4 regions of the Rouxiella sp. S1S-2 genome follow, and region 3 is predicted to be linked to each of the others. Evidence: predicted binding sites of a transcription regulator. Region 3 holds the regulator's gene; each other region holds the start of a gene.
The links. The regulator PhoB, encoded in region 3, activates phosphate uptake and scavenging genes when phosphate is short. The targets are predictions, from matches to a motif close to CTGTCATAAAACTGNCNNAT.
Positions count from the first base shown of each region.

Region 1 (8,217 bases), 4.4 Mb from region 3:
TTTGTAGTGCGGTCCCGCGCGTAAAATGCGCTGACTAAGGGCACTGGCGTGTTTAAACGCCGGTGCCTTTTTTCAACAGAAAGCGGTAAGGCAGTTGTTCGGTATCAAACGCCAGCAAAGTATGCTCCATAAAGCGGCAGAAGCCGGGAATGTCGCGAGTGGTCGCAGGATCGTCAGCAATAATCAGCAGCGTTTCGCCGTCGTTCATCTTGCGCACCGCTTTGCGCACCATCATCACTGGCTCCGGGCAGCGCAGGCCCTGTGCATCTAACTGTTGGTCCGCATGGTCAAAGGGGTCGTTCATGTCTGTTCTCTTCATCACCGATAACATATTGCGCGACAGTTTACCCCGCATTTCCACCGGTGCAAGCCGCCGTTGCGGCACCCACGGTGAAACAAGGGGGATAGTATTTTGTTGCGCAAACGGATAGTATGCGCGCCGCGGCGGTAAAATCGTCGTCTTTAGCACGAAATTTAATCTACTGGCCGTTTTTGCCGTAGACATTATTGGGTTCCCTCACCCCAACCACTAAAAAGGTCACAATTTATGTACTCCTTTTCTGCTCAACAGCGGTTTTCCGCGTTGATATGGCTTGCGCTATTCCATATCGCCATCATCACCTCCAGCAACTATCTGGTGCAACTGCCTGTCTCCATCTTTGGGTTTACCACCACCTGGGGCGCATTTACGTTCCCATTTATTTTCCTGGCCACTGACCTGACGGTACGTATTTTTGGTGCTCCGCTGGCTCGCCGCATCATTTTGTCAGTGATGCTGCCTGCGCTGGCCATCTCCTACGTTATCTCTGCACTGTTCTATCAGGGAAGCTGGCAGGGGTTTGCTTCGCTCGGCAGTCTGAACGTAATGGTCGCACGCATCGCCACGGCAAGCTTTATGGCCTACGTGCTCGGGCAAATCCTTGATGTACAGGTATTTAACCGTCTGCGTCAACGCAATAGCTGGTGGGTAGCCCCTACGGCCGCGATGTTCCTGGGCAATATCAGCGATACGCTGGCGTTCTTCTTTATTGCCTTCTATAAAAGCAGCGACGCATTTATGGCGCAACACTGGGTTGAAATTGCGTTGGTCGACTACAGTTTCAAATTGCTCATTTGTCTGATTTTCTTCCTGCCAATGTACGGTATGCTGTTGAATGTCCTACTTAAGCGCCTTGCTCAATCAGGTAAAACCGATGCTGTGCACTTTAACGACGACACAAAAACCGCCAATATCTAACTTGCTTTTCGGCGTTGAATAGGTTGCCATAAAGGCCGTGAAGTCAATTACCTATACCCGTTGCGCTAAGTGACGGGGTAGAGTGCGTGAAACTTAAAGGAAGCCCTATGCACAAATTAGCCAAGTTTATGGGAATAACGCTGCTGGTTGCCGGTTTGGCCGCCTGCGATGGCAAAACTGATGATAAAACCGCATCGGCAGATAAGGGCGCAGCGCCAGCAGCCACGGCAGCAATGCAGCCAATAAGCCTGCTTGACGGCAAAGTTTCGTTTTCACTGCCCCAAGGCATGAGCGACCAGAGCGGTAAGCTCGGCACACAGGCTAACAACATGCACGTTTATGCAGACAAAACCGGGCAAAAAGCAGTGATTGTTATTCTGGGCGACTCAACGCCTGACTCACTGGAAACCATTGCCAACCGCCTGGAACAGCAACAGCATGAACGTGACACCAATCTGCAGGTGGTGACTAACAAATCTATCCAGGTTAATGGCCAGACGCTGCAACAGTACGACAGCGTGATTAATTCTGCCGGTCAGAAAGCCTACTCATCAATCGTACTGGCTAAAATCGACAACCAGTTGATGACGATGCAAATTACCCTGCCAGCGGATAATCAGCAGCAGGCGCAGACTGACGCCGAGTCCATTATCAGCACCTTGAAAGTTCAGTAAGTCATTCAAAACGTATTAAACGCGGAGGGAACTGCCTCTCTCCGCGCAGTGTCTTCCCCTCAGCCTCACCCGCCATTTCGCTCAAAAACGAACACAAATGCGCATTAAATTCCAGATTAAGTCTTAAAACGTGATCTCTCCCCGCCAATTTACCTGCATCAATATTTCAAATTGTTAATAAATCCGGCAGAATCTGCTCTTGATTCATAAATCTGTAACATTAATGTCATAAATCCAATCCATCTTCGCGCCTCGGACTCTAATGACGCTCGTTATGGAACATTTCAATACCCAGGGAATATGCCTCGGAGGCATCCATGCTAAGTATTTTCAAACCTGCAGCCCACATTGCGCCGGTTGACGACACTCATATCGATCCACTCTATCGCCGCCTGCGCTGGCAAATATTTATCGGCATCTTCTTCGGCTACGCCGCCTACTACCTGGTGCGCAAGAACTTTGCGTTGGCAATGCCATATTTGGTTGAGCAAGGCTTCTCGCGCGGCGACCTCGGTCTGGCGCTGTCGGGGATTTCCATCGCCTACGGCTTTTCGAAATTTATCATGGGGGCGGTTTCCGACCGTTCAAACCCGCGCATCTTCTTGCCCGCCGGTCTGATTTTATCAGGCGCTGTCATGTTGTTTATGGGCTTTGTGCCTTGGGCAACCTCAAGCATTGCCATCATGTTCGTCCTGTTGTTCCTTTGTGGATGGTTCCAGGGCATGGGTTGGCCACCGTGCGGCAGAACCATGGTGCACTGGTGGTCGCAGAAAGAGCGCGGCGGCATCGTTTCCGTTTGGAACTGCGCGCACAATGTGGGCGGCGGCATTCCTCCGCTGTTGTTCCTGCTGGGTATGGCGTGGTTTAACGACTGGCGCGCAGCGCTCTATATGCCAGCCTTTGCCGCCATTGCGCTGGCAGTATTCGCCTTCGTGATGATGCGTGACACCCCACAGTCCTGCGGCCTGCCGCCGATCGAAGAGTACAAAAATGACTATCCGCCGGACTACGACAAGGACTCGGCAGAAAAAGAGTTAACCGCGAAACAAATTTTCATGCAGTACGTTTTGCCTAACAAGCTGCTGTGGTACATCGCGCTGGCTAACGTGTTCGTCTACCTGCTGCGCTATGGCATTCTGGACTGGTCGCCGACCTATCTGAAAGAGGTAAAACACTTCGCGCTAGACAAGTCTTCGTGGACCTATTTCCTCTATGAATATGCTGGAATTCCGGGGACACTGCTTTGCGGCTGGATGTCGGACAAAGTGTTCAAGGGCAATCGCGGGGCGACCGGTGTGTTCTTCATGACGCTGGTGACTATCGCCACCGTGGTCTACTGGCTCAATCCGGTAGGAAACCCTGGCGTTGATATGGCCTGCATGATAACCATTGGTTTCCTGATTTATGGGCCGGTCATGCTGATTGGTCTGCACGCGCTTGAGCTGGCACCGAAGAAGGCGGCGGGCACGGCGGCAGGCTTTACCGGTCTGTTTGGGTATTTGGGCGGATCGGTCGCGGCAAGTGCCATCGTGGGGTATACGGTGGACAGCTATGGTTGGAACGGCGGCTTTATGCTGATGATTGGCGGCTGCGTGCTGGCGGTGATCCTGCTGCTGATGACCATGTTCAGCGAAAACAAGCACAAGGCGGCGTTAGCAAAACGCGGCTAAGAATTTAGGCAGTAGAAAAATCGACAAATGCCCGCCAATTGCAGAACTGGCGGGCATTTTTTATTTAACAACGGATTAGCGGTCGTTGTTCAAATACATTTTCCGCAGATAGTGAGGCACGGCGTCATCGGCATTGGAACCAATGATTTCGGCATCCGGCATCGCGGCCTTGAGACGCGGCAGTGAACCGCTCATCAGACAGCCCTTACCCGACATATTGAGCATTTCGAGGTCGTTCATGCCATCACCGAACGCGATGCAGTCTTTCAGCGTATAGCCCATCAGCTTGGACACTTCTTCCAGCGCGTGACCTTTTGACACGCCACCGGCCATGACTTCCAGACAGACCGGCAGAGAGAAACTGACATTTACGCGATCGCCCCAGCGCGCGTTGATCGCCTGTTCGAGCGGGATAAGTTTTTCATGATCTTCGCAGGTGAAATACACCTTGGCGATGCCGTCGGTTTCCAGCAGGCCCGGCTCATAAAGTTTGTATTTGAAGATAGACTCTTTAAAAAAGTCATCCTGATCGCGACGATCGCGGTTCATATACCAGTCATCGTCGCGGTAAACGTTGGTCAAAATATCAGGATCGCCGTGCACGATGCCAAACAATTCTTCGGCGATATCCGGGGCAAGGTTATGGCTGAAGATAAGCTCGCCGTCGGTGTTGTGCACGCGCGCACCGTTCGAGGTAATCATATAGGCGCTGATGCCCAGATTGTCGCGAATTTGCCCAACGTCAATGTGGTGACGGCCGGTGGCGAACACAAAGTGAATATCCCGCTGAGTCAACTGCTGCAGGGTCTCTTTGGCAAAAGGGCTCAGGGTATGATCGGGTGACAGCAGCGTGCCGTCTAAATCGGAAGCAACAACATGATACATAACGTTAGGTTCTAACCTCTGATGGAGTTGTGCGCGGAAAACCGCGGGTTAATTTTGTTGCGCAAAGAAGCGCATGATGGCGTCTAGCGCCTGTGCCCGCATAGCGTCCCGCTCGAACAGGATCTCATGGCGTGCGCCTTCAATGACCAGTGGTTTCTCCCCTTCACAGGGGTGCCCGGCGATGGCCATGGCCTGACAAAAAGCGGTGTGTGACCGGTTATCGACGACATGGTCTTCACTCGCCTGTAACAAGAGCAGCGGTGTCGTAATATTTTTGGCTTCTTCGAGTATCTGCATACCCGCCTGAATGCTTTCCCGCACCCAGTGATAAGTTGGGCCGCCGACGCGTAGCTCAGGGTAGTCGGAATAGAAGCGCTGATTGCGTCGATAGCGCTCGCGGCTGTGCGTCAAGCGGTTGACCACAAACGGCAGAGGCCGCCAACTGCCAGTGCCCAGCGCGAAGCCGTCGCGATAAACGGGGCGGCGCTCGGCCCAGTTTAAAATTTTGCGGGTCAACCAGTTTGGCATCCGTAAATAAATGCCGGTCATGGGGGCAGAAAGCACCGCAGCGTCAAAATTATTGGGCTCTCGCGCTAGCAATAAAGCCAATATTGCCCCGCCCATCGAGTGGGCCAGCGCAAATTTTTTAGCGTATCTACGTGGCGCAATTTCAAGCTGATAAAAAGTAGACAGGTCGGTAACGTAGTCGTCAAAATTCTGGACGTGTCCACGATGTGGGTCTTCGAGCAAACGACCGGATCGTCCCTGCCCACGGTGGTCAACGATCATGACGTCGTAACCACAGTGGAAAAGGTCGAACGCCAGCTCTGGGTACTTTACATAACTTTCAATACGCCCGGTTGACACCAGAATGACTTTATTGTGACTGGGCGAACAGAAGCGCACGTAGCGGATTGGGACGTCATCAACCCCTGTAAATTCGCCTTCTTCACGGCTGCGCCAGAAGTCCAGCAGCGGCCCGTTGGCAAAAGCAGAAAAGCCGTATTCTCGCGTTAACCACCGCTCGTAATTTGCTGACATTGGCTGTCCCAGAACTAAAGTGCCGCGTGGAGAAATAAGTTGTTTTCAGGCCGTAGCGCAAATTTTAACAATAGCGTATTGTGCCACAAAAAGAGGCATCTCAATAGATTTCGCGAACCCGATTATTTATTCGGGACTCGGATTCCAAAACTCACTCAGGGATAAGCAATAATGACATTGGACTGGTGGCTAACCTATTTGTTAACGACCTCAATTTTGAGTCTGTCGCCAGGTTCTGGCGCAATCAACACCATGAGCACCGGCATTAGCCACGGCTATCGCGGTTCAGTGGCGTCTATTGCCGGACTGCAGCTCGGGCTCTCGATTCATATCGTGCTGGTAGGAATTGGCCTCGGTGCGCTGGTGTCGCAGTCTTTGCTGGCCTTCGAAATTCTGAAATGGTGCGGCGCCGCCTATCTCATCTGGCTGGGCATTTGCCAATGGCGTGCAGCGGGTGCCATTGATATGAACGCGCTGGCCAGCAGCATGCCGCGTCGCAGGCTGTTTAAACGCGCAGTATTGGTCAATCTGACCAATCCGAAGAGCATCGTGTTTCTCGCCGCGCTTTTCCCGCAGTTTATTATCCCACACCAGCCACAGGTTGCGCAGTATCTGGTATTGGGTGTTACCACGGTGGTGGTCGATATTATTGTGATGATAGGTTATGCCACGCTGGCAAAACGTATTTCGGGCTGGATTAAAGCGCCGAAGCAAATGACCCTGCTCAACCGTATTTTTGGTTCACTGTTTATGATGGTAGGCCTGTTGTTGGCCACTGCGCGCAAGATTTAAAACAAAAAAAGGGGCTTGCTTAAGCATGCCCCTTTAATTCAAAAGATTAAGACTTAGCGCGAAATGATCAGGTGGATGCCGATACCGGCAAACAGCACGCCCGCCACGCCGTCAATCCACTTGGCCAAACGTTGATAGCCACGGCGCATGACCGGCAGCGCAAACACCACGGCGACCACGGAGAACCATGCCAACGTTTCCAGGCTTATCAGAGCAAAAAGGCCCCAACGTTCACCGCTGCCGACGCTGTCGCCGACAAATAGCGAGAAGATACTGCCGAAGTAGATAACCGCCTTTGGGTTAGACAGGTTAGTCAGCAGGCCACGCATAAAGGTTTTACCGCGCGCAGGCAGAACAATAGCCGGTGCGTCTGCGCCCGTGCCATCCGCCGCTTTTTTGGCACGCGCTGACTTCAGCAGTTGCCAGCCCATCCAGCACAGATAAAGGCCGCCGCCAACGGTGATAATCTGATGTAACCACGCCATTTTTTGCAGCAGAAGATGCAGGCCCATTAGCGCTACCGCAGCCCACACCAATACCCCAAGGGTAATACCGAGCACGCCCATCATCGCCTCTTTGCGCGATCGGCTCATGGCCGTTTGCGAAACGAAAAAGAAGTCGGGTCCCGGTGACATTAGCGCCACCAGATGTACGGCTGCGACGGTTAAAAACAGAATTAACATTGCTTACTGCTCCCCTATTTACGCCTGTTTAAAAAATGCTTTACTGCCGTCAGTTTACTCACTCATCGCCGTTATCAATGTGATCGCGGATCAATGCCATAAATGGACGACCAAATTTTTCGAGTTTCCGCTGACCAACACCGGTGATACCCAGAAGCTCTCCAGGACTAACCGGCAGCTGTTCTGCCATCTCAAGCAGCGTGGTGTCGTTAAATACGACGTAAGGAGGAACGTTTCCCTCATCCGCCAATGACTTACGCAGCTTGCGCAATTTTGCAAACAGCTTGCGATCATAGTTACCGCCGTAGGTTTTCTGCGTGTTACTGCCACGGATTTTCAGCGTTTGCAGTCTCGGCACCGCCAGCTGCATCGCCATTTCACCGCGCAGTACCGGCCTCGCCGCTTCGGTGAGCTGCAGCGCAGAGTGCATAGCGATATTCTGAGTAATGAGCCCCAGATGGATGAGCTGGCGCACCACGCTTATCCAATGCTCATTACTTTGCTCGCGACCCATGCCATAAATTGGCAGTTTGTCGTGACCATACTCGCGAATACGCTGATTGTTGGCACCGCGCAGGACTTCAACGATGTATCCCAAACCAAAGCGCTGGCCGACGCGATAAACGCAGGACAGCGCCTTTTGCGCGTCCATCAGCCCGTCGTAGCGTTTAGGCGGATCAAGGCAGATATCGCAGTTGCCGCAGGCTTCCTGCTTGCCTTCACCAAAATAGTTAAGCAGCACCAAACGGCGACAGGTTTGCGCTTCGGCAAAAGCCCCCATCGCATTGAGCTTGTGGCGTTCAACATCCTGCTGCGGACCCGCTGGTTTTTCATCAAGACAGCGGCGCAGCCAGGCCATATCTGCCGGGTCATAAAGCAGCAGGGCTTCTGCGGGCAGGCCGTCACGTCCGGCGCGCCCGGTTTCCTGGTAATAAGATTCGATATTGCGGGGAATATCAAAGTGCACCACGAAACGCACATTGGGCTTGTTGATGCCCATGCCGAATGCCACGGTGGCGACCACAATTTGCACGTCGTCGCGTTGGAAGGCCTCTTGCACCTGCGAGCGCCGTTCGTTTTCAAGCCCAGCGTGATAAGCGCCCACGCTGATGCCACGGCTTTGCAATCGGGCGGCGGTGTCTTCTACCTTCGCGCGGCTGCCGCAGTAAATAATGCCGCTTTTACCACGCTGGTCCTGCACAAAGCGCAGCAGCTGGTCGAGAGGTTTAAACTTC
Region 1 covers NZ_WFKL01000001.1:14,724-22,940, forward strand. The annotation lists gene tusA (sulfurtransferase TusA) at 53-304, opposite strand; gene GA565_RS00080 (7-cyano-7-deazaguanine/7-aminomethyl-7-deazaguanine transporter) at 548-1,237, shown strand; gene GA565_RS00085 (DcrB family lipoprotein) at 1,345-1,911, shown strand; gene glpT (glycerol-3-phosphate transporter) at 2,229-3,581, shown strand; gene yigL (sugar/pyridoxal phosphate phosphatase YigL) at 3,657-4,466, opposite strand; gene pldB (lysophospholipase L2) at 4,515-5,507, opposite strand; gene rhtB (homoserine/homoserine lactone efflux protein) at 5,679-6,299, shown strand; gene rhtC (threonine export protein RhtC) at 6,353-6,982, opposite strand; gene recQ (ATP-dependent DNA helicase RecQ) at 7,041-8,217, opposite strand, start outside.
Region 1: the regulator PhoB is predicted to act here: its motif matches at 2,113-2,132, upstream of glpT (glycerol-3-phosphate transporter).

Region 2 (8,217 bases), 4.0 Mb from region 3:
GTCGACCAGTACCTCTTTCGGTTGGAAACCGAACCAGGCATCGACAATAAAGGTGCTGCCCTGTGGCGCATCCGCCACGATTGACCAGATAACCTGATAGCTGGCTTGACCCAGCCGGCGGTTAAAGGCCCTATCGACTCCTTCAATACGCTGAAGGAAAGGATTTTTTATGCCATCAAGCGACAGCTGCAACCAACCCGTCTTTACAGAGAGTTCAACGGCGAGACTGCTTTTACCCGATGCAGGGATCCCGTTGACCAGAATGACCCGCTTACCCGTCTCAGCGTTAAAAACTTCTCTGTTATCAGACATGTTCCACCTGTTCGGTTGATGTGCTTTTACCCTTTTGGGCCGCTTTATAATATTGCTGAATCACCGCCTGAAGCTCTTTCAGACGAGGAACCGCAACCGTTTCGAGCTTATTTTTGGTGGTGGCATGATCCAGAGAAATGCAGTCTTTCCACAGCGAGCGACCGGCAATTACGCCTGAAGCACCGGTACTCATCGCATCTTCGACCTGTTTGAGGAAGGTTTCATGATCCACGCCCGCCGACAGTACCGCCCAAGGCACATCCCCGGCAAGCTTGGTGATTGCCGCACAAGCCTGTTTTGAACCTGGATAAGGCAGTTTCAGCACTTTGGAACCGGCATCGAGGCAAATTTGCGTCCCACCATAAATCAACTCCGGCACCTTCGCTTTATATTCTTCGTCGGTTTCGCTATCAAGCTTGTAGGTCAGGAACTCGACCACCAGCAGCAGGTCTTCACTGCTGAAGTCCTTAATACATTTATGCAGGATCTCGATATTGTGCTTATTGGCCAGGGGTTGGTCAGAGCGCAGGTACACCATTATTTTACCGCCAGTCGCCCCCAGCTCACGCACGCGACGGGCATCCACACCTTTCGCCAAGCGAGAGAGGCGATAACCTTCCGGCGTATTGTCCCAACCCGACGCATCCAGCCCGATGAGCAACGCGGTATCGCGTGAAATAATCCCGTCATCGACCAGCTGTGGCACCGCACAAACCGGGTCCACCAATACGCAGGACGCTTTGCTGGCAAGATACTGGGTGATGTCGGCTTTAATCAGCCCAAGCTGCTGCTCGGAAATGGACGCCTGCTGTTGTGGGTCACTGGCAAGCAGCGTGCGCATACCGCCGCGTTGGTCGCAGGCAATAACCAGCATGGCACCGTTTTGACCACAAATCTGCTGATAGCCGCGTAATTCAGACGTTGACAACTTTGACATGGAACTCTCCTTTGCGTGAAATTTATTACAGATTAAAAAATCTCGATTACACTGGACGCTCTGTCGTTTCCCTTGCTCTCAAGGGAGGCCGAAAAATCATGAAAAACGCCGGTTTTAAAGGGTTTAAGCCCTGAGTGGAACATTGCTTTCTCACCGCTATTGAGCAATAATTCCTCAACCGACGCATTGAGTGTAATTCATTACTGAAAGGAATTTCAAGCTGAAAGAGCCAATTTTGCAAGATATTGCAGCAACGCGCACATTAATGCACATGGTAGCGAAGCTTCATTACGAGTCCGATATGTCGCAAGTCGAGATTGCGCGCAAGTTGGATGTCTCAACCGCGACCATCTCCCGACTGCTTAACAAAGCTCGCGCAGCAGGCATAGTTCGCATAGAAGTCATCGGGTTATCTTCACCCGAAAACATGACCGCCGATCTCGTTCAGCGCCTCGGCCTTAAGCATGCCTATGTCGTGGACGCGCCGCCGAACAATGTGTTGGATGCGCTGCGTACGCCACTGGCTTCGCTGCTTTCACAGGCAGGATTAAGCGCTGGCTCGGTATTAGGTATCGGCTGGGGACGTGCGGTAAGAGAGGTAACGCTGGCAGGCCTGCCGCGATTGCCGGGCGTGCTGACCGTCGCGTTGAACGGCGGCATGCAGCAGGCGGCCCCACATTTTCAAATTACCGAATTTGTTCGCCGCGCGGCCGAGCAGATGGAAGGCACCCCTTACTTCCTGCATGCGCCTTACATTTCGTCGCCGGAGCTGCGGGAAGCCTTTTTGCGTGATCTCAGCGTGCAGGAAATTATTTCTCTGTGGGACAGGCTGGACGTGGCGATTGTCGGTGTAGGTCTGACTCACGAGCCAAAACCGAGTGAAAGCAGCACCGCCACGCCGGGCGAGCAGGCGCTGAGCCACGCCACGGGCGACGTTTTACGTCATTACATCACTGAGGCTGGTGAAATTCTGCATTGGGAAGGAGAAGAGCGCATGATTGCGGCATCGGTTGAGCAGCTGCGCCGCACGCCGCTGACCATTGGCGTAGCCGCTACGCCGGAGAAAGCCGCCGCCATTATCGGCGCCGTTCGTTCAGGCATGATTAATTCATTGGTGACCGACGTGAATACCGCGCAGGCCATTTTGGACCGCCTGCCGATAAGCTAAACAATAAAAAGCGCTTGGCTTACTCCCAAAATGGGAGATTAAGCCTGAGTTGCACTCAAGGGCAATACGCTGCTGTAGACGCTAGGTGAGTTGAATTATTCCGCACGCGTCTTAATCAAGTCTTGTGCGCAGGCCCATGCCGAGCTCCAGGCCCACTGGAAGTTGTAGCCGCCGAGCCAGCCGGTGACGTCGACCACTTCACCGATAAAATACAGGCCGGGGACGGCGTTGGCGACCATGGTTTTAGACGACAGCGCCCGCGTGTCTACGCCACCTAATGTGACTTCGGCGGTGCGGTAACCCTCAGTGCCGTTCGGCTGAACCTGCCAGTTTTGCAATTGTTCAACCAACGCGGACTGCTGCGCAGGGTTGAGCTGCTTGAGCGTGACGTCGGGAATTTGTTCCAGCGTCTGCAAACACTCCACCAGCCGCTTGGGCAAATGCAAAGACAGGGTGTTTTTCAAACTTTGGTTAGGATGTTCTTGACGCTGCTGGTTTAAAAACCCCGCCAGGTCTAAGCCAGGAAGTAAGTTAACGCTTACAAACTCACCGGGTTGCCAATAGCTGGAAAGCTGTAAAACCGCCGGTCCGGAGAGCCCGCGATGGGTAAAAAGGATACTCTCACGAAACACGGTACCGTCTTCGGCAGTCAGCACCGACGGCACCGACACGCCTGAGAGGGTCTGCAAATGGTCCAGCAGCGGCTTATGCAGGGTAAAAGGCACCAATCCGGCGCGGGTTGGCAGTATTTTAAGGCCAAACTGCTCGGCAAGGCGATAGCCAAACGGTGAGGCGCCAAGACCCGGCATTGAAAGCCCACCGCTGGCCACAACAAGTGAGTGAGTGCTCACAACCTGACCGTTTAGCGTAATGTTGAAGCCCCGTTCAGTTTTTTCCACCGCGCTGATTTCACTGCGCAGGCGAACCGTGACCTGACCCTTTTGGCACTCCTGTTCCAGCATCGACACAATTTGCTGAGCGGAGTCGTCGCAAAACAGTTGGCCCAGGGTTTTTTCATGCCAGGCAATGCCGTAACGGGTGACCAGGTCGATAAAGTCCCACTGGGTATAGCGCGCCAGTGCAGATTTACAAAAATGGGGGTTTTCGGATAGATAGGCCGCAGGTTCGGCATAAAGATTGGTGAAATTACAGCGGCCACCGCCGGACATCAGGATTTTGCGGCCCAGTTTTTTGCCGTTATCAAGCAACAGTACTTTACAGCCACCTTGGCCCGCCTCTGCAGCACAAAACATTCCTGCCGCACCGGCACCAATGACTACAACGTCGTACTGTTCCACAAAAACCTCTCTGAATGATGCTTTTTGGTTGAAAAAAACCTTGGTTAGCGAACAAAAAGCGTGCAATTCAGCTTCTTGCGCGCCCGATTGTAAGCGCTGTAGCGAAGATACGCCAGATAACTGCAGAATAATCAGCGCAGGTAACGAAATGTTTCATAAGCAAAACCCCTTTTAAATCAATGAATTTAAAAGAGTCTCTTTGCACATGGCTAATTTTCAACCTACGTTTAGTCAAAAAAATGTCATATTTTCCTTTTCCACCCACCCTGTTCTCGCAGATAATGCGCGGCGTTCATGTCCACAAACTGGCGTAACAATTATGCTGCATTTATTCGCCGGGTTGGATTTCCATACCGGCCTGTTATTGATTCTCGCACTACTGTTTGTGCTGTTCTACGAAGCCATCAACGGCTTTCATGACACGGCTAACGCAGTAGCGACTGTTATTTATACGCGCGCTATGCGTTCGCAACTTGCGGTTGTGATGGCTGGCGTATTCAACTTTCTCGGCGTCATGCTTGGCGGCTTGAGCGTGGCCTATGCCATTGTTCACCTGTTGCCAACCGACTTGCTGTTGAACGTGGGTTCCGCGCATGGTCTCGCTATGGTGTTTTCAATGCTATTGGCGGCGATTATCTGGAATCTGGGAACCTGGTATTTCGGCCTTCCGGCCTCCAGCTCCCACACGCTCATCGGTGCCATTATCGGCGTAGGATTAACCAACGCGCTAATGACCCACAGCTCGATAGTGGATGCCTTAAACATTCCCAAAATGATCGGCATTTTCCTGTCATTAATTATCTCGCCGCTGGTAGGGATGATTATTGCCGGAACCATGATTTTTGTGCTCCGTCGCTACTGGAGCGGGAATAAAAAACGTAAACGTATTCACCTGACGCCGGCAGAACGCGAGAAACAGGATGGCAAGAAAAAACCGCCATTCTGGACGCGTATTGCCCTGATCCTTTCGGCCATCGGGGTAAGTTTTTCCCATGGCGCGAACGATGGTCAGAAAGGCATTGGCCTGATCATGCTAGTGCTGATTGGCGTAGCGCCCGCGGGCTTCGTGCTTAATATGAACGCGACGGGTTACGATATTACCCGTACCCGTGACGCCGTAAATCACCTGCAGCAGTACTATCAGCAACACGCTGATGCGTTGCCGCACGTGGTGGCATTGACGCCGCTGGTGCCTGCGCCAACCGACACCAGCAACGGTGCACCGGTTGAGTTCCACTGCATTAACTCGCAGGCAATGGAAGCGATAACCCGCTCTCAGGCAATGCTGGCTAACTTACAAAGCTACAGTGACCTGGCGCCGGAGCAGCGTAGCCATATGCGTCGCCTGCTAATGTGCGTGGCGGATACCGCAGATAAAACGGCTAAACTGGAAGAAACCAGCTCTGCCGATAAGCGTTTCCTTAACGACTTGCACAGCGATTTGCTGCAAACCGTTGAGTACGCGCCAATCTGGATCATTGTCGCTGTGGCTCTGGCGCTCGCGCTGGGAACGATGGTGGGTTGGAAGCGCGTGGCGACCACCATTGGTGAGAAGATTGGTAAAAAAGGCATGACCTACGCGCAGGGTCTTTCTGCACAGGTTACCGCAGCCGTATCGATTGGCGTGGCAAGTTATACCGGTATGCCGGTTTCGACGACTCACGTACTGTCCTCGGCGGTAGCAGGCACCATGATTGTTGACGGCGGTGGCGTACAGAGTAAAACCATCAAGAACATTGCGCTGGCGTGGTTACTCACTCTGCCCGTCTCAATTTTACTTTCTGGCGTACTCTACTGGCTGGCGCTAAAACTGATCTAATCGGCTTTATGCGTAAAAATAGGCGGTGCATGAAAATGCATCGCCTATTTTTTTACTCTTATATCGATACTCACTGTCGTTTTACTCTCATTCAACGGTCCTTATTTCAATGGGATTCAATACCAAATCAGCATCGCCAACATACTGATAAGAATTAATCCGCAAAGTGCAGTCGTAAGCACAAATTGACCGCGAACCCTTTCACAACGGCGGATAAACTCAGGGTCGTGGTGATCGACATACCGCTGAGCATAGATATAACGCACTAATCTTATCTGTTTACTCGGCTGTCCGTGGGCCGTAAAAAATCCACCGCCGTCAACATATTGATAAAGAAGCGGATCGCATCCTCGCAGGACGACCAACAGTGCGCGCAGAGAAGAGTAGTAACGCAGCATATTTACGACACAAACCACACATAAAGCCCAAAATAGCGCAACGGGACTTACCATGATTCCCCCTTAAGGCGACATCGAAACGCATCGGCAAACTGCCGCATGTTTCCCGCCCTTACTCTCTTCTTATGACTTAATCCCCTGGGCAATTTTCTGCCCGCCCCCCAGACTCTTTCCGGGCTAGCACCTTCAGCGTGGGCTTCACTTTCGTGAAGAGACGACGTGTCGTTCTCGCGCCTATTATTGAGTGTAGGAAATGAAATATAAATCGGGGAGCAAAAAAGCAATTTTTCTGGCGCAGCGCCCTTATGAACAATGTGATACGCATCAGTGATGCCCACCAATGATGGCACTGCATCTCGCGTTTTAGCGCTATACTTGAGGTATGATAAGTTTTCAGCCTGTTGTTTATGCAACGATTAGCTTATGCGCCCCCTAGTTTACGCAGCAGTGACAGGACGACACTCAGATAATCCGAATTAACGTTAAATGACTTATGGAAGGAGTTTCTTATGGCTTATAAACATATTTTGATTGCGGTTGACCTTTCTCCAGAAAGCAAAGTGCTGGTTGAAAAAGCGGTCTCTCTTGCCCGTCCATACAACGCCAAAGTGTCTCTTATCCACGTTGATGTGAATTACTCGGACCTCTACACCGGCCTGATTGACGTCAACCTTGGCGATATGCAAAAGCGCATTTCCGAAGAAACCCACCATGCTCTGAGCGAGCTGTCTCAAAATGCGGGCTACCCTATCGCTGAAACGCTTAGCGGCAGCGGTGACTTGGCGCAGGTGTTGGTTGATGCGATTAAAAAATATGACGTAGACCTGGTGCTGTGCGGCCACCATCAGGACTTCTGGAGCAAGCTGATGTCCTCGGCTCGCCAACTGATCAATACTGTTCACATCGATATGCTTATCGTTCCCCTGCGCGACCCTGAAGACGCGGTAGAATAAGAACGGCCGTCTAGGCAGGTTTTTTCCGGGGTGCAGCTCTGTACCCCGGCATAATGCATTTCACGATATAATGATTTAGCTCAAATTTCCCTTTATTAAATTTGTATTAACTTAAATCTAACTATACAAAGCGGTTTGTTTCACTTATAGCTAGAGGTTCATTTGTGAACAAATGGATTTTGTTAGCCTATGGACATCTATTCTTGCCTGAAAGATCGCTCGCCGCCGCTTCCCTGCCACTACAGTATTGAAACTGCAGCCCAGTATTGTGGCGTATTGCCCGCAACGCTGCGTGCGTGGCAGCGCTATGGCCTGATTAACCCTGAGCGCGATGAGAGAGGGAGCTGCTGGTACAGCGAAAGCGATCTCACCCGCCTGCATGCGATCCTGAAAAAGGTCACCGCCGGAGTACCGATCGCGCTGATCCCTCCGTACCTTAACGAGCCAGACGTCCACCCTGCCTGCGAGGGAAAAATTAAGCGCCAAAACAGCAGTTGGCGCGGTTTGCAGGCCGAGATTTTAGAGTGCCTCGGTGAGGGGAAATTGCAGAAACTGCGGCGTATTCTCTGGCGTTTTGGCCGCGAATATCCACTGCATTGCCTGGTCAATAAGGTGCTGCGGCCGATAAGAGAATTTTTGGCAACCCGCAGCCAAGGTGTGTTGAGTCAGCAAAAAGGTCTGCTAGACAGCATTATTATTGAATATGCGACTTACGTGATGCGCACCACACGCAGCCATCCCGAGACGCAGGTTTTACTGCTGCCGATGCAAATCGACGATCCTCTGGAGTTGTGGCTTGAGGCACTAAAACTGGCGGGTGAAGGGCTAAACGTGGAGTTAATAAGCCTTGAGGTGAATGACCCTGATCTGTCGGCGTTTAAGGTTGAACATTTCATGATCTGGTCAGACAGCACGCTGGACTCACGCCAGCAGGCCAAATTTGACCGCTGGCTGAATCAGGGCCTGCCGGTAATGCTGGTCGGCAAAGCCGCGAACTTTAAAGTGGCGTGTAAATATCAAAACGGTGACTTTTAGTCGTCACGGCCGCCTGAGCAGGCGTGTCGGCCATCGGCGGTGCATAGTCCGGCCGCTTTACCACAATACGCTTGGTGGCTAAACGACGCGCGGGCTCGAGCAGGCCATCGGCGTCTTCATCGGCGCCCACCAGCCCCTGAAATACCCGCATCTCCTTTTTGACCAGCGCACTTTTCTGCCGGTGAGGATACATGGGGTCCAGATACACGACCTGTGGTCGCGGCGAAATATCAGCGAGCGCAGTCAAGCTTGAGCCGTGTAACAGCGTCAAACGCTGCTGCAGCCAAACGCCGATTT
Region 2 covers NZ_WFKL01000001.1:450,618-458,834, reverse strand. The annotation lists gene GA565_RS02125 (AAA family ATPase) at 1-312, opposite strand, end outside; gene GA565_RS02120 (tagatose-bisphosphate aldolase) at 305-1,249, opposite strand; gene GA565_RS02115 (sugar-binding transcriptional regulator) at 1,485-2,417, shown strand; gene GA565_RS02110 (NAD(P)/FAD-dependent oxidoreductase) at 2,513-3,715, opposite strand; gene pitA (inorganic phosphate transporter PitA) at 4,035-5,534, shown strand; gene uspB (universal stress protein UspB) at 5,651-5,986, opposite strand; gene uspA (universal stress protein UspA) at 6,442-6,885, shown strand; gene GA565_RS02090 (MerR family transcriptional regulator) at 7,075-7,920, shown strand; gene rsmJ (16S rRNA (guanine(1516)-N(2))-methyltransferase RsmJ) at 7,883-8,217, opposite strand, start outside.
Region 2: the regulator PhoB is predicted to act here: its motif matches at 3,944-3,963, upstream of pitA (inorganic phosphate transporter PitA).

Region 3 (8,217 bases):
CACGCAGTTGCTGCGCATCAATTTCACCAGCTTTAAACTGTTGGCGTGCTTTTTTCAACGTTTCAGGACGCAGGAAACTCCCGACAACTTCGGCGCGATAAACGGGATTAGGCTGTGACATTCTTAACTCCTGGCAAGGCATCGATGAACACGTCATCACTGCTATTGATTATCGGGTAGCGCGGCGACCTTAGGAATTAGTTAACATTGTTAATAATACCTCGAGGTTATTTTAGACATCTAGATGTCTAAACGGCTTTAATACTATGCTGCCATGAGAACCCTTCAACACCAAATGACTATTTTTCACCTTACGTGAAAAAAATTCATGTTTGGAGGCAGGGCTTGATATTCAGAAGAAGTGGGTCCGAATGGACCCGCTTAAAAGAGAGGTGTTTTACAATATAAAGGGACGGCGCCAGGCACTAAAAAACAGAGAGTTAGTGCTTAATCTTGGCATTTTCGACGGGCGCTGCGTTCACAATCAACCGGTTGGGCAGTGTGAACATAAAGCGCGTACCGACACCAATTTCGCTCATGATATCCAATCGAGAATGGTGGTGCGTGAGCGCATGCTTGACGATAGCCAGCCCCAAACCACTGCCGCCAGTCTGTCTTGAGCGCGCCTTGTCAACCCGATAAAAGCGCTCAGTCAGACGAGGAAGATGCTGAGGCGCAATGCCCGGTCCGTTGTCACTGACCTGAAACTGCGCGCCCTGCGCCGTATGCTGCCAACTTACCTCAATGCGCGTACCGGTCGGGGTGTGATTAACCGAGTTGTACACCAGATTCGATACGGCGCTGCGCAGCTGATCGTCGTTGCCAAAAACCTTAAGCTGGTCGTTGATCTTGAACACAATCTCATGCCGACCGCCGCTCAGGGTCTGCACCTCGCGCTCCAGCATGCCCAACATCGTTGGAATATCGACCTTTTCCTGCAAATCAATATTGGTTGCGGCTTCAATTCGAGAAAGGGTCAGCAACTGTTTGACCAGACCGTCCATCCTGCGCGTCTGTTCCTGCATAGTGTCAAGCGCCTTGCTGCGAAAAGGTTCTTCGAGCTTGGCGTCTTCCATCATTTCAAGATAGCCCTGTAAAACAGTGAGCGGCGTGCGCAGCTCGTGACTGACGTTGGCAAAGAAGTTACGCCGCGCGCCCTCAAGCTGGCGCATCTGAGTGACGTCGCGCGCCACCATCAGCAGTTGACCTTCAGAGTACGGCATCACGCGAAACTCGACGAAGTGAGCATTGTTGAGTTGCAGCGTCAACGGACGTGAAAATTCTCTCGTCTGTATCCAGCTACGCATCTCAGGGTATCGCAGCAGGTTAAAAAGATGTTGGCCATTATCTTCCGGCCAGCGAAAGCCCAGCAGCTCCTGCGCCAGCCCATTACACCAAAAGATATTGCCCTCTTCGGTGGTGAGTACCACGGCGTCGGGAAGAGATTCGGCTCCGCTGCGAAAACGTTTTATCAGCAACGCCAGCTCTCGCCTTCTGCGGCGGTTGCGCATTTGCATCTGATTCAAGCCGTAAAATAGCGGTTCCCAGCTCCACAGGCCGCTGGGTGGGGTAATACTGCGGTCTAGCCACAGCCAGTGGGAAAGCTTGAGCTGGTTATAATAGTTCCAGCCCAGCGCTGCCAGCGCTGACGCCAGCAACAACCAGGGAAGATAACCAATGAAAATGGCGAGGATCAGCGCAGGCAGGCAAAACATAAACAGCTCGCCGGCCAGCCGTCTCCAGGATAATCGTTCTAACACACAGTATCTCCGCTGTGAGTGAGTGAACTGCCTTTATCAGAATAATAATCCACTCTATTTCATTATGCAGGACGGCGACAACTAAACAACGCCCCAGACGCTTGAATACGCCAGCCAGTGGGGTGAACGAAGGCCGTCAACGCCTGTGCATTCAAAATATAAAGCCTATTAATAACGGGTTGAGAACCTGTAACCCGTTCCGCGAACCGTTTGAATCATTCTATCGTGTCCGCTAGATTCCAGCGCTTTACGCAAACGGCGGATATGAACGTCTACCGTGCGGTCTTCGACGTATACGTTAGTGCCCCAGACGTTATTGAGCAACTGCTCACGGCTGTAAACGCGCTCGGAGTGGGTCATGAAGAAGTGTAGCAGTTTGAATTCGGTCGGGCCCATGTCGAGAGCCAGCTCATTGGCCATCACGCGATGCGACGAAGGGTCCAGACTTAGCCCCTGCATATCAATAACTTCTTCGACAGCCATAGGAGAAATGCGGCGCATCACGGCTTTAATTCGCGCGACCAGCTCTTTAGGGGAAAACGGTTTGGTAATATAGTCATCGGCGCCGACTTCCAGCCCGCGCACGCGGTCTTCTTCTTCACCACGTGCGGTAAGCATCATGACAGGAATATCGCGCGTCAGCGCTTCGCGTTTGAGGTGTTTAATAAACTGAATACCGGAACCGCCCGGCAGCATCCAGTCGAGTAAAATTAATTCGGGGTAAGGCTCAATAAGACGATTCACCGCCGAGTCGAAATCTTCAGCTTCAATGGGCTGGTAACCATTTTGCTCAAGCACAAAACAAACCATTTCACGGATCGGTGCTTCATCTTCCACAACTAATATGCGTCTAGCCATTTGATAGCCTGCCAATAAGTTAGCGAACTTAATTTTGATTTCGGGCGTCATTATGCGTCAGATTTGTGACAGATTTATGAAAAACAGTTTCGCGTGCGACTAAGTGTAGCCAAGCCGTCATATTTGACCCGCGCATTTGTCATAAACACGATTTTTCAACGACATCGCCCGCTGTGGGCGTTTATACTTGCCGCTTGCAACCGCCACCGCGAGACCCTCATGCGACTGATTCATACCTCCGACTGGCATCTTGGTCAGTACTTTTTTACCAAGAGCCGTGCGCCTGAACATCAGGCTTTTCTAACCTGGCTGATAGAACAGGTTGAGCAACATCAGGTAGATGCAGTGATCGTCGCGGGGGATATTTTCGATACCGGTTCGCCGCCAAGCTATGCCCGTGAGCTGTATAATCGCTTCGTGGTCAATCTGCAAAAAACCGGCTGTCAGTTGGTGGTATTGGCAGGCAACCACGACTCAGTGGCAACGCTCAACGAGTCGAGAGAGCTGCTTTCATGCCTGAATACTCAGGTGATAGCCACCGTAGGCGAAGACCTTACGCGTCAGGTATTAACGCTAAATAACCGCCAGGGTCAGCCCGGTGCTGTGCTGTGCGCCATTCCTTTCCTGCGCCCGCGCGACCTTCTGGCAAGCCAGGCCGGGCAGTCCGGCAGTGAGAAACAGCTGGCGCTGCAGGAAGCTATTGCAGCGCACTATTCTTCGCTGTATCAGGCAGCGTGTGCGCGACGAGACGAGCTTGGCCTGCCCTTGCCGATTATTGCGACCGGTCATTTGACTACCGTTGGCGTTACTGCCTCCGATTCAGTGCGCGATATTTACATTGGTACACTGGACGCCTTCCCCGCACAGGCGTTTCCGCCGGTGGATTATGTTGCTTTGGGCCATATCCACCGGGCGCAGAAAATCGCTAAAACCGAGCACATTCGCTACAGCGGATCGCCGATCCCATTGAGTTTTGATGAAGCAAGCAACGATAAAAGCGTGTATTTGCTCGATTTCACCGGTACTACGTTGAACAGCATTGAAACACTGGCCATACCGCGTTCTCAGCCAATGGAAATCATCAAAGGCACGCTGGCCGACATTGAAAAGCAGCTGCTTAGTTTTCAAAATAATGAACCGCAGCACCAAGGCGATCCTCAGAAAAACGTCTGGCTGGATATTGAAGTCGCGACGCAGGACTACCTGAGTGATATTCAGCGCCGCATCCAGAATCTGACCGACCCGTTGCCGGTTGAGGTAGTACTGCTTAGACGCAGCAAGGAGCAGCGGCTGCAAGGACTGCTGCAGCAGGAGAAAGAGACGCTTAAAGAGCTCAGCGTAAATGAAGTTTTCGAACGCCGTCTGGCACAGGAAAATGCGCCCGAAGAGGGGCGCCAGCAGCGCATCCGTACGCTTTTCTCGCAGGTGCTGGAACAGGTTGAAAGCGGGCATTCCTCGGAGGAAAGCGCACAGTGAAAATTCTCTCACTACGTTTTAAAAACATCAATTCACTGGAAGGTGAATGGAAAATCGATTTTACCGCCGAGCCGTTTGCCAGCAACGGGTTGTTTGCCATTACCGGCCCGACCGGCGCGGGTAAAACCACCCTGCTCGACGCCATCTGCCTGGCGCTTTATCACCAAACGCCGCGCCTCGACGTGACCCCGAGCCAAAATGAGCTGATGACGCGCCATACCGCTGAATCACTGGCCGAGGTGGAGTTTGAGGTGAAAGGCATCGGCTATCGTGCTTTCTGGAGCCAGCGACGTGCGGGTAATTCGCCAACCGGTAATCTTCAGGCGCCAAAGGTTGAACTGGCGCTGTTGGCCGACGGCAAAATATTGGCCGACAAAGTACGCGACAAGCTGCCGGCCATCGCCGAACTGACCGGCCTCGACTTCGGGCGCTTTACCAAATCAATGATGCTCTCGCAGGGGCAGTTTGCCGCCTTCCTCAACGCCAAGGCCAATGAGCGCGCCGAGCTGCTTGAAGAGCTGACCGGCACCGAAATTTATGGACGACTGTCTCAACAGGTTTTCGAGCAGCATAAACAGGCAAAAATTGACCTCGACCTGCTGCACCAGCGCGCCGCAGGCATTGAACTGCTGAGCGACGAACAGCGCGTGCAACTCGAGCAGGAACGGGTGATGCTTGCCACACGCGAGAAAGCGCTGAGTCAACAGGCTGAACGACAGCAGAAGGGCCTCAACTGGCTGCAGCAATGGCAAAATATTGAACAAAAAAACCAGCAGTATCAGCAACAGCTGCTTGAGGTGGAGCAACAGACTGCTCTGGCAGCGCCGCAGTTACAGCAATTGGCACGCAGTGAGCCGGCCGAAAAATTGCGACCTTTGTTAAATGAGCGCCAGCGTAATCAGCAACAGCAGACGAGTTTACAGCAGCAGATAACCCAGCTTGCGGCTCAACAGCAGCAAAAACAGGCAGCGATGATGCCGCTGGCCGAGGGTCTAAAAAACGCTGAAAACGACCTAAAACTGTTGCAGCAAGAGCAACTGCGCGAAGAGAAGCTGATCGACGAGCAGGTTCAACCACTGGATAACGCGACAGCCAAGGCTCAGGAAAAACTGAGTGAGCTGCAAAAAGATCGCGCGGATCAACAGAGCAAGCAGCAAAAAATCAGTCAGGATCTACAAAAAATCAATGCCGAACAGGCCCAGCTCGCGCAGCAGGGCAGCCAGTTTAGTGCTAAAGAGGCCGAACTCACCGCCGCGGTTAATCTGCACATGCAGCAGCAGGCAGCACTGGATGCCCAGTCGCCGCAGGCCGCGCTGCGCCAACGTCAGACTGAACTAACAGAGTGGCGCCCTGTTCGCCTCACACTTTCCACGTTGAACCCGCTTTATCAACAGCTCACCCAGCGCATCAGTCGTCAGCAGCAAGAGTTTACGACGCGACAGGCAGAGTTGACTGCCTTTGAGCAACGGCTCACCGAAATCCGAGCGCAGTTTAAACTGCACAAACAGCATCAGCTCGATGTTGAAAAGATTTTGCAGCAAGAACAGCTGATCGTCCGCCTTGAGGCCGAGCGCGCCAGGCTACAAACCGGTGACCCCTGCCCACTTTGTGGATCAACGTCGCACCCGGCCATCGCTGAATATCAGGCGGTGACGCCTTCTGAAACCGCACGGCGAGTTGATGAAATGCGTCAGGAAACGGAGCGTTTGCAGACTGCCGGTACGGAGCTGCGCGCCCGCACTGAATCATTTAAAGAGCAGCAACTGCGACTGCAAAACGCGCTGGAGCAGGACGTCAAACAGCAGGCGGACTACTTCACGCAGTGGCAGCAGGCCTGTGCGACGCTCTCTCTGAGCTTCGGCCCTCAGGAAGATGACGCACTGAAAAACTGGCTCAGCGAGTGTGAACAGGAGGAACGCAGCGTCCAGCAAACGCTTCGTCATTATGATGAGACTTCTCAGGCGCTACAGCGTGCCAAAGAGAATCTTTATGCGGCGCAAAACGAGCAGCAAAAGGTGCAGCAGCAGGTATTATTGCTGGCAGAACGCAGCACCACGCTGCAAAAAATTCTTTCGGAATTAGAACAGCTTGTGAAGCTGCTTGATAAACAGATCGCAGAAAATGAGCAATCATTGGCGCAACTTGGCGCGCAGCGTAAAGAAATCTTCGGCGACAGACAAATTATTCAGGTGCGCGAACAGCTGCGCCAACGGCGTAAAAGCGCGGAACAGGTCCACCTTCTGGCCCATGAAAGCCTGAAAAGCGTACAGCAACAGCTCGACCAGCTCTCGGGGCAACTCGTTAGCCAACAGCAGCAGTTGCAACAGAGCGAAACAAGTCTGCAATTGGCTGAAATTCAATGGCAGCAGGCGCTAGCGACCAGTGAATTTATTGATGAGCAAGCCGTGCTGAATGCCCTGATTGATGAAACATTGCGCCAGCAGTTACAGCAGCTCAAAGAGAAATTGCAGCAGCAGCAGACGCAGGTCCAAACCTTGCTACGTCAGTCGGTTGAGCAGTCTGAACAGCATTTGCAATCGCGCCCCGACGGTGTAAGTGCGCAGGAAACCGATGCCGCGACCCTCGCCAACCAACTTGGTGAACTCGTCGAGCAGCTCAGAACGCTGCAGCAGCGCCAGGGAGAAGTAAATAGCCAATTGTTAGGTGACAGCCAACGTCAGGCCGGTCAGCAGGCGCTTTTTGCGCAAATCACCCAGTCGCAAGAGAAGTTTGACGACTGGAGTTATCTCAACCAAATCGTCGGTTCAAGTGACGGGGCTAAATTCCGTCGATTCGCTCAGGGATTAACCCTTGAACACCTAGTTTATCTGGCCAACAAGCAGATGGATAAACTGCACGGGCGCTATTTCCTGCAGCGAAAAACCAGCGATGCGCTGGAGCTGGAAGTGGTGGATACCTGGCAGGCGGACGCCGTGCGAGACACGCGTACGCTGTCGGGCGGCGAGAGCTTCCTGGTGAGTCTTGCGCTGGCGCTGGCGCTGTCAGACCTGGTCAGCGATAAAACCCGCATTGACTCGCTGTTCCTTGATGAAGGCTTTGGTACGCTGGATGCTGACACCCTCGACACGGCGCTCGACGCATTAGACAGCCTAAACGCCAGTGGCAAAACGATTGGTGTAATAAGCCATGTGGAAGCGATGAAAGACCGTATTCCAGTGCAGATCAAAGTCAAGAAAGTGAATGGACTGGGCATCAGCCGTCTGGATAATGAGTATAAAGTTAATGCTTAACGGCTAACGAGTTAATATCGGCCAATGCGCGAAAACGGATTGGCCGATATTATTTAACGCAGATTTTTCTTCATGAGCGGGAATGACAGCGCTAGCGCAATAATAATCACCAGCACAGTATTGCTCTGAATAAGTACGGTATCTGCTATTCCAAGGATAAACACCGGCAGCATAATAAATAAGGTACCGTAATTTTCTAACGCCCCTTTACGTAAAGAGAAGTAGAATCCGGCAATAAAGAACATCACCAAAGAAACAAAGCCGAAAATCCCCTGTAAAGAGAGGGTTTCGAGTAAATCATTGTGCAAGTGATATATCACATTACGTTTTGCCTCAGGATTACCTCTTTGGTATTGGTCAATATAATCGATAGCTTTCTTATAACGCTGGTCGGCTGACTGCCCTAAGAAACTCGGTTCAATGCTGTGCGCACCTGCGCTCCACATAGAGAATCTGGCACCGATTGAGGTGTCATTATTCGTGTCGTACTCACTAATTTCAGTACTGATTTGCGAAATACGATCCCAGGCAAGATACACGACCGAAGAGGCCGAAAGCACGATAACCAACACCAGCGAAAGTTTTATTTTGAGACTTACAGAGCGGTAATAATAGGCAAAAAATAGTGCATAAAGCAGGGGCGCCAATATTATTGCCGAGCGGGTTTGTGTCATGACAATCATACCCATCGTCGTCAGAAACGCAGCCACCAATAATAATACCGAGATTACTCCGTCTTTGAAGGCGGCACGGATAGCAACAATCAACACCATCGAATAAATAACCGCAAGATAAGCACCGGTTGTGGCGGCATCTGAGGTCCACTTATCTCTCATCCCTTCCTTACTGAGTGTTAAATCTCCATGCCAAAG
Region 3 covers NZ_WFKL01000001.1:4,436,912-4,445,128, forward strand. The annotation lists gene GA565_RS20375 (cobalamin-independent methionine synthase II family protein) at 1-121, opposite strand, end outside; gene phoR (phosphate regulon sensor histidine kinase PhoR) at 441-1,760, opposite strand; gene phoB (phosphate response regulator transcription factor PhoB) at 1,929-2,618, opposite strand; gene sbcD (exonuclease subunit SbcD) at 2,838-4,094, shown strand; gene sbcC (exonuclease subunit SbcC) at 4,091-7,345, shown strand; gene GA565_RS20400 (O-antigen ligase) at 7,399-8,217, opposite strand, start outside.

Region 4 (8,217 bases), 370 kb from region 3:
GTATTCAGTGCACTTCCTTGGAGTTGCAATAACACACCGGAGAATCCGTGATCGTGTATGGAGGTGTCCTTATCCCACCAGTTCAGGAGTTCTATATAAAACTTTCCATTATCAAATAACTTCATGTGCAACTCTGAAAATTCTGACGCTATTTGAATTTTATTCAATGCGTTGAGATTCAAAAGTGAGTTAAGCTGGTTAAAGGAAAATAATGAGGTTATATCTGCCAGATCCATCTCTGACTTGGCTATATTTGCAAATGAATAACAGCTATAGTCGTCCCTGCGCCATCTCGCTTCAATTTTATCCGCAAGAACTTCGATTTCTTTTAACATGATTAATCCTTTAGTGTAGGTTTTCGCGGACTGTCAATATAAAATCTTTTGTTCTTTTCGTGATAAGATTATCCAGATTCTCCAAGTCTAGTATTTCTGATATTGAACGTTTGGTATTTTCTCTCAGGGTATTTGTCGGTGGGTGAATGGTGACATTGCCGGCGGTGAGAAATGTCTTTCGAGCATTCAAAATTTCATGCGAAACCAAAATGCTGTGTACAACTTTATCTAAGGGCCTTTTTTTACCCAGCAGTGCAGAAACTGAATAATTCTCTGGCTTGATGATTTCTGTGTAATTGAATTGTTCATGACAACGTTCATCAACAAATAAAAGGTGATGTGTGAGTTCATGTAGTAAAAACTCGGCAACATCGTGAGTTGTTAATGTACCGTGACCGCTAATCCAGATACTGCCAATGGCCGTCGAAGATGAACCGCCAAAAGACGAGACGCTAGATCTATTTGCAGACTTCCTGAAAAAAATAGTGTGGATCACTAGATCAAATACCAATTTTACGTCTAAATTACATTCGACTAAATGGGCGTAACCATTTCTCACAAGCTCCGATAATTCTTCATATTTTTCCGCACTGTGTTTCTCTCCAACCATTTAACCTGATTAAGATCGTCGAGAGCACTTGGCTGGTAAGCTAGCCTTAAGGCATTGACCGCGGCTTCGTTAGAGACAATTATGTTATTTGTTTGGTTAATAGGATGGTATGGCTGATGATTTTTTAAGAAATCTAAATAAAATGGCCTCAGGTCATCAACATCTTTAATTTTTCCTGAGTCAGCATGACTTCGTGAAAGAAGGTACACATCTTTAATTATTTCATCTCTTCCTAGAATACTGAGAATATCGGATTCCTGAATGAAGATAGCACCCATTAAATGGGTGCAAAGGATTTAAACATCAAATGCGAGCATGTTCATTGGCCCGAGAAGAGAAACTTCTTTACTTTCCATTTTGGAAACCTGAGTTTCAGTTACATTAATTTCAGTTTCTTTTACAGAATCGATCAATTCTTGAATGTTCATTATTAATCTACCTTTATGTAATGGAGTCTATAGCCCCCAATATATTTACTGGGTGTTCAAAACATTAATGCGGTATGTTCTTTACGGCAAGGATGGATTCACATTATTGCAACACACATCAAACTTTTTAATCATTGAAATACTTTTCCATCATATAGATTTTATGAAAATGACGGCATTATATTTACCGTGTCAATATGATGGATATGACTTATTTTCTAAGTGTCAATTGCAAAATAAATCAGCGAAAAATATTTAACTTTTTACCAACATTGATGTTTATCCGTACAAGCACAGGTTAGGAAAAACATAACTTGAAATCTCATGTTGAATGCGATTTATTGAATAAATTGGAGAATTATATTGGCCATTAATTAAAAAGTATTGCAAATCATTCTGTTAAATTTAATTAATGTAAGTAATTATAAATTCATTGATTTTATTTAGAATAATTTATTTAATTGGTTGCGCGATGGATATAAATTAATCGAATGGGTTGCAAAGTAATAATTATATTTTTATCTACCATCCTCACTTGTAAAACTTTTTTCTGCGGCTCGCACCTCTGCCAGCACACGCTATACTTGTTCATAAGGTCGCCACCTTTTATCCCTCTGTTGCTCGTTCGATTTAACAGAGTGAAAGGAATGATTTCAGGCCGCTGTAGGCGACTGCCAGCTGGCAAGGGGGTGTATCATGGTCAATCATGTCTGGGGACTGATGTCTCGTCCAGGTCCCGAATTGCAACGTATTCAACGTGAACATGAAACGGTAACGCACGTCTATTCCCATCATGTTCTGCTTATGGCAGCTATTCCCGTGGTGTGTTCCTTTATCGGTACCACCCAGGTTGGTTGGAATTTTGGTGATGGTCAGAATTTACAAATCACCATGCTAACCGCGGCCTCCATTGCAGCGGCTTTTTACGTACTTATCCTTTGTGCCGTCGCGTTGATGGGGCGAATCATCTATTGGATGGCGCGCCGGTATGAAAGTCGACCCAGCCTGAACAGCTGTATCGTGTTTGCTGGCTATGTGGCAACGCCGATGTTTCTTAGCGGAATAGTCGCGCTTTATCCACTGGTGTGGCTGTGTCTGTTTGTCGGCCTGATAGGCCTGTGCTACAGCGGATATTTGCTGTATCTGGGGATCCCAAACTTCCTGGAAATTGACCATCGTGAAGGTTTTCTGTTCTCCAGTTCGACGCTGGCGATGGGCGTGCTGGTGCTAGAGTTCTTGCTGGCACTGACAGTGATTATGTGGGGTTATGGTTCAAAACTCTTTTAACTGAGGACTGATTATCAATTTATTCAAGGTTACTGATGGGTTACAAATTGCACGCTAAATCCCCGTTGGATAGTTCATCCTGCGGGGATTTTCTTTTCTAATCAGCTTTGCCAATGTTTTAGTTTACTGGTTTTGCCCACGCCGGGGTTGAAGCTGTTTGTGGGGTCAGCCTGCTGGTAAAATGCCTGCAAATGCGGTTTGGCGACATACAGATGCCCAACGTTGTGTTCAGCAGGATATTCCGCCCCTTTAGCATCAAGAATTTCAAGCATCTGATGCTTCAACTCCTTGCTGTTTACCCCTTTCTTGACGATGTAATCCTGATGGAAAACGTGACACATAAAGTGTCCGTAATAGAGCTTGGCCACCAATTTATTATCAATTTCGGGCGGTAACACTTCAAACCAGTCGCGATCGTTGCGGCGCAGTGCGATGTCTAAGGCCAGAATATCCTCAACCTCTTTTTCATGCACGGCGTGATAGCGCACTGCAGCTCCCGCGGCGGCGAATCGATGCAGGAAGGCCTTTTTCCCTTCATCGGCTGAACAGACAAAAAAGTCGCCGTCTCGGTCGGCAAAAAAATGGGTCAAAAAGTTTTGCGCCTCTGCAACGCCCGCACCGCTCATTTTTAGCAGCAGGTGATGCTCATAGCGGTCGCGATATTTCTTCATTCTTGGCGGTAAATGATTGGGCAGGGCGCGACTCAGGCACTGCATTACCCGATCGCTGAAATTTTTTGGCAGGAAAGGGACTTTGCTGACCCGCGCGTCAAATTTACCTTTAGCGGTAAACATATCTGGCATTTTATCGGTGCCAAGTTTGTCGATCATCAGGAACGTATCTTTACCGTAGACTTCGGTAATATCAAAAATATCCCGGTGCATATATTCACCGGCCACCGGCAAGTTTTCAAACTGGGTAAGCATACCGCGCCGAAGATCGGTAAGCACGGCGGTGCTGTCGGTGCCGATGTAAAATACCTGCTGCAGCGGTTCGGCTTGAAACGTGTCAAGCCGTACGGCAAAAATCGCCAATTTTCCGGCACATCCCGAGGCTTCATACAGGCGTCGAGCGTCTGCGTTGAAACGTGAGGGAGTATCCGCATCGACATCGCGCACGCGCTCGGCATAGTCATGATCAGAAGCTTGCAGCACGCCATTTTCAACATCCTCAGGCGTATATTGCTCGTTTTGCAAACGGGTCAGAATTTCTTCGGGGGTATCGCCAAGTCGAATGCCCAGATGGTTGATAAGCTCAAGCTCTCCCTGCACATTTACCTGTGCATACAGCGCCATTTCGGTATAAGCCGGCCCGCGTTTAACCAGCGAGCCGCCCGAATTATTGCAGACCCCGCCGACTACCGACGCCCCGATGCATGACGACCCGATAACCGAGTGAGGCTCACGGCCTAGGGGTTTAAGACGTTTTTCAAGCTGGTATAAGGTGCCGCCGGGGAAGCTAATGACCTGTTTCCCGTCGTTAATCAGCTGAATATCGTCGAGTTTTAAGGTGCTGAAAATCACGATATCGCGATCGTAATCATCGCCGCTGGGCGTTGATCCTTCGGTCAAACCGGTGTTGGCTGCCTGCATGATGACAATTTTATCCGCCTCAACACAGGCCTGCAGCAGTTGCCATTGCTCAAGCAGAGTTTGCGGAAATACCACCGCCAGCGCGTTGCCGCCTCCAGAGCGGAAGCCTTTTCGATAGCGTTCTGTCTGACTTTGCGACGTCAACACGTTACGGCTGCCCGAAATGGTTTTAAGTTTTTCTATCAACGCAACGTTACTCGTCGATGTGGAATGAGGATGTTGAGTCATTCTGCCTCCCTGTCTCTTTATGACGGCACGTTTTGCCGATAGCTTGCTTGTAATCATAGGCCTAATAATTAGGTCAGGCGTTAAGGATAGGCTTTTTCAATAATTAATGGGTCATCTTTTAGCCATTAAACCATCATCAATCTGTCACAGTTGTCCCGCTTAATGGGCGTCAGAATCTGTAAGCAACCGGAGACAGCATAATGGCGCAAGCGCAACTTAAGCTGGCACAGGCTGAATACCCTCAGGCCGAGCCAGAGCATCAGAATAAAGTTTTAGACGTGAAAGGACTGGTTAAATCCTACAAGTCAGGCTCTCGCGTGCTCAACAATATTAATTTTGAACTGCACGCGGGAGAGTTTGTTGCCGTGATTGGCCGCTCCGGTGCAGGTAAATCAACCCTGCTTCACGTGCTCAACGGCACTATTCCTCTGAGTGAAGGCAGCGTGGTTTGCCATTACGACGGCGGTGATAAACAGGAACTGGCGGGGCTGACTGGCAAGGCACTGCGCCGCTGGCGTGCAGGCTGTGGCATGATTTTTCAGGATTTCTGTCTGGTACCTCGTCTAGACGTTTTAACAAACGTGCTGTTGGGGCGCCTTAGCCAGACATCAACGTTGAAATCTTTCTTTAATCAATTTGACGACGAAGACCGTGCTCGTGCGATTTCACTGCTCGAATGGCTGCACATGTTGCCTCATGCACTGCAGCGCGCCGAGAATCTGTCGGGCGGCCAGATGCAGCGGGTGGCGATTTGTCGTGCCCTGATGCAAAACCCGAAAATTCTCTTGGCCGATGAGCCGGTGGCTTCACTCGACCCTAAAAATACCTTACGTATTATGAACGCGCTTAAAAAAGTCAGTGAAGACAATATTGCGGTGATGGTTAACCTGCATTCTGTTGAGCTGGTGAAAGATTTCTGTACCCGGGTCATTGGTATTGCTCATGGCGAGATTATTTATGATGGGCATCCTGATTATCTGACTGATTCAATCCTGCATAAACTTTATGGCGAAGAAAGTGAAGCGGTAAACGCATAACTCACCAAACTACTACACAAGGTTACTACTAAATGAAGAAGCTATTACGTCTGGCGGTATTTGTTGCAGGATCAATGGCAGCAATGAATAGCATGGCCGCAGATGCACCAAAAGAATTGAATTTAGGTATTCTTGGCGGCCAGAACGCCACACAGCAAATCGGCGATAACATGTGTGTAAAACAGTTCTTTGATAAAGAGCTGAACGTTGATACTAAATTACGCAACTCTTCCGACTACTCTGGCGTTATTCAGGGCCTGTTAGGCGGGAAAGTCGATATGGTATTAAGCATGTCACCTTCTTCTTTCGCATCGGTCTATCTTAATAATCCGAAGGCCGTCAGCATTGAAGGTATTTTGGTCGACGATACTGACCAGTCACGTGGCTATCACTCCGTGGTTCTGGTTAAGGCCGACAGCAAATATAAAAAGCTGGAAGACCTGAAAGGCACCGCCTTCGGTTTTGCTGACCCAGACTCTACGTCGGGTTACCTCATCCCGAACGCCGCATTTAAGAAGAAGTTTGGTGGTAATACCGACGACAGCTATAACCACTTCTTCTCCAGCACCACCTTTTCAGGTGGTCATGAGCAGGACATTCTTGGCGTGCTGAACGGTCAGTTTGCTGGTGCAGTTGCCTGGGCATCAATGATTGGTGACCCGTCAACCGGTTATACCTCAGGGGCGTTCGGACGCATGATGCGTATGGGGAATCCTGATTTGATGAAAAAGATCCGCATCATCTGGGAATCGCCGCTCATTCCTAACGGTCCTATCCTGGTGAGCAATTCATTACCTGCAGACTTTAAAGCTAAAGTGGTTGCGGCAATTAATAAGCTGGATAAAGAAGATCACGCCTGCTTCGTTAAAGCTGTTGGCGGCACTCAGCATATTGGTCCTGCTACACTGGCTGACTATCAGCAAATTATCGACATGAAAAAAGAGCTGACCCAGGGCGGTCGCTAATATTCTTTATCTTTCTGGCAGCAGGAATATTGGCTAGGTATTTCTTCCCCGGGATGTTGATTATATAAACTCCCGGGGACTTATTTACTTGCTATTCGGCTGCTTAAAAAATTAATTTAATCTTTATTAACTGCTTTATATCTATTCAGGCAGAGCAGAGATTTATCTCCGTCATTAACTGTGGAAGCCTTATTTTGAATACAGAATTTCATCATTACTACCAGCAAATACGCAGCAAGCAAAAAAGAGAGGCGCTGATTTGGTCTGGCTTGATGTTAGTCCTCTATTTGTGGGCGGGGAGTATTTCAGAACTAAATCTAAAAACTATTTTTATTAATGCGCCGCACTTTTTCGATTATATCGTACAAACCGTCCCGACGTTGCACTGGGCCGATTTATTTTCCGATGGCCATACCAAGGGTTCGCTGGCGTATTGGGGATATCGATTAAATATTCAGTTGCCGCTGATTTGGGAAACTATTCAGTTAGCGTTCTCATCTACCATTCTCTCAACCGCGCTTGCCGTGGTGCTGGCTTTTATCGCCGCCAACAATACTGATTCGCCAAAATGGCTGAAATTCAGCGTGCGAACTTTTGTCGCTTTTCTGCGCACCATGCCGGAACTGGCATGGGCGGTGATGTGTGTGATGGCATTTGGTATTGGTGCTATTCCTGGGTTTATTGCCCTGACGCTGCACACTGTAGGGAGCTTGACCAAACTGTTTTATGAGTCGATTGAAACAGCCTCCGATAAACCTGTGCGCGGGTTAAAAGCCTGTGGAGCAGGGCGTTTGCAGCGGATGCGCTTTGCCCTTTGGCCACAGGTTCAGCCTATTTTTCTCTCCTACAGCTTCATGCGTCTGGAAATCAACTTCCGTCAGTCTACGATTTTAGGGCTGGTGGGCGCGGGTGGAATAGGGCAGGAGCTGATGACTTCAATCAAACTGGACCGCTATGACCAGGTCAGCATGACGCTGCTGCTGATTATTCTTGTGGTTTCAGTCATGGATTATGCTTCCGGCAAACTCCGTAAACGCGTTGTAGAAGGAACGTTCTGATGCTGACAGATTCTCTCTCTGCCGCTGGCGTCGCCAGCATCAAGCAGCAACACCCCCACCTTTTTGCCGCCCAGCGTCGCTACCTGCGTTTATTAGCCCTGTCTGCAGTGGTGGTGGTGATTTATTACCTGCTTTTTTTCCGTTTTTACGGCATCTCTTTTCAACAACTGACGCACGGCTGCGCCGAAATTGGTAAGTATTTCATCCGCATGTTTGTCTGGCAGAATTTCTCGCAGTGGCCGTTAATGTACTATTTTACGCAGATAGCCATTACTTTAGCTATCGTGTTTGCCGGTACGGTAACGGCTTCACTGCTGGCGCTGCCGCTGTCATTTTTGGCGGCGCGTAACGTGATGTCAACGCCTGTGCTGAGACCGATTTCACTGATTATTCGCCGTATCATGGACGTGCTGCGCGGCCTGGACATGGCTATCTGGGGATTGATTTTTGTACGCGCCGTTGGCATGGGGCCTTTGGCGGGAGTGCTGGCGATTATCATGCAAGACCTGGGACTGCTGGGTAAACTCTTTGCTGAAGGGCACGAAGCGGTAGAGCGTTCCCCAAGCCGTGGGCTGCGGGCTTTGGGGGCCAATCCGCTGCAAACTCACCGATTTGGCATTTTCACTCAGTCGTTTCCAACATTTTTGGCGCTGTCGCTGTATCAGATTGAGTCAAAC
Region 4 covers NZ_WFKL01000001.1:4,069,115-4,077,331, reverse strand. The annotation lists gene GA565_RS18680 (hypothetical protein) at 1-335, opposite strand, end outside; gene GA565_RS18675 (HEXXH motif-containing putative peptide modification protein) at 346-945, opposite strand; gene GA565_RS24900 (hypothetical protein) at 1,242-1,373, opposite strand; gene GA565_RS18670 (Yip1 family protein) at 2,070-2,660, shown strand; gene dld (D-lactate dehydrogenase) at 2,762-4,480, opposite strand; gene phnC (phosphonate ABC transporter ATP-binding protein) at 4,681-5,517, shown strand; gene phnD (phosphonate ABC transporter substrate-binding protein) at 5,550-6,482, shown strand; gene phnE (phosphonate ABC transporter, permease protein PhnE) at 6,677-7,540, shown strand; gene phnE (phosphonate ABC transporter, permease protein PhnE) at 7,540-8,217, shown strand, end outside.
Region 4: the regulator PhoB is predicted to act here: its motif matches at 4,611-4,630, upstream of phnC (phosphonate ABC transporter ATP-binding protein).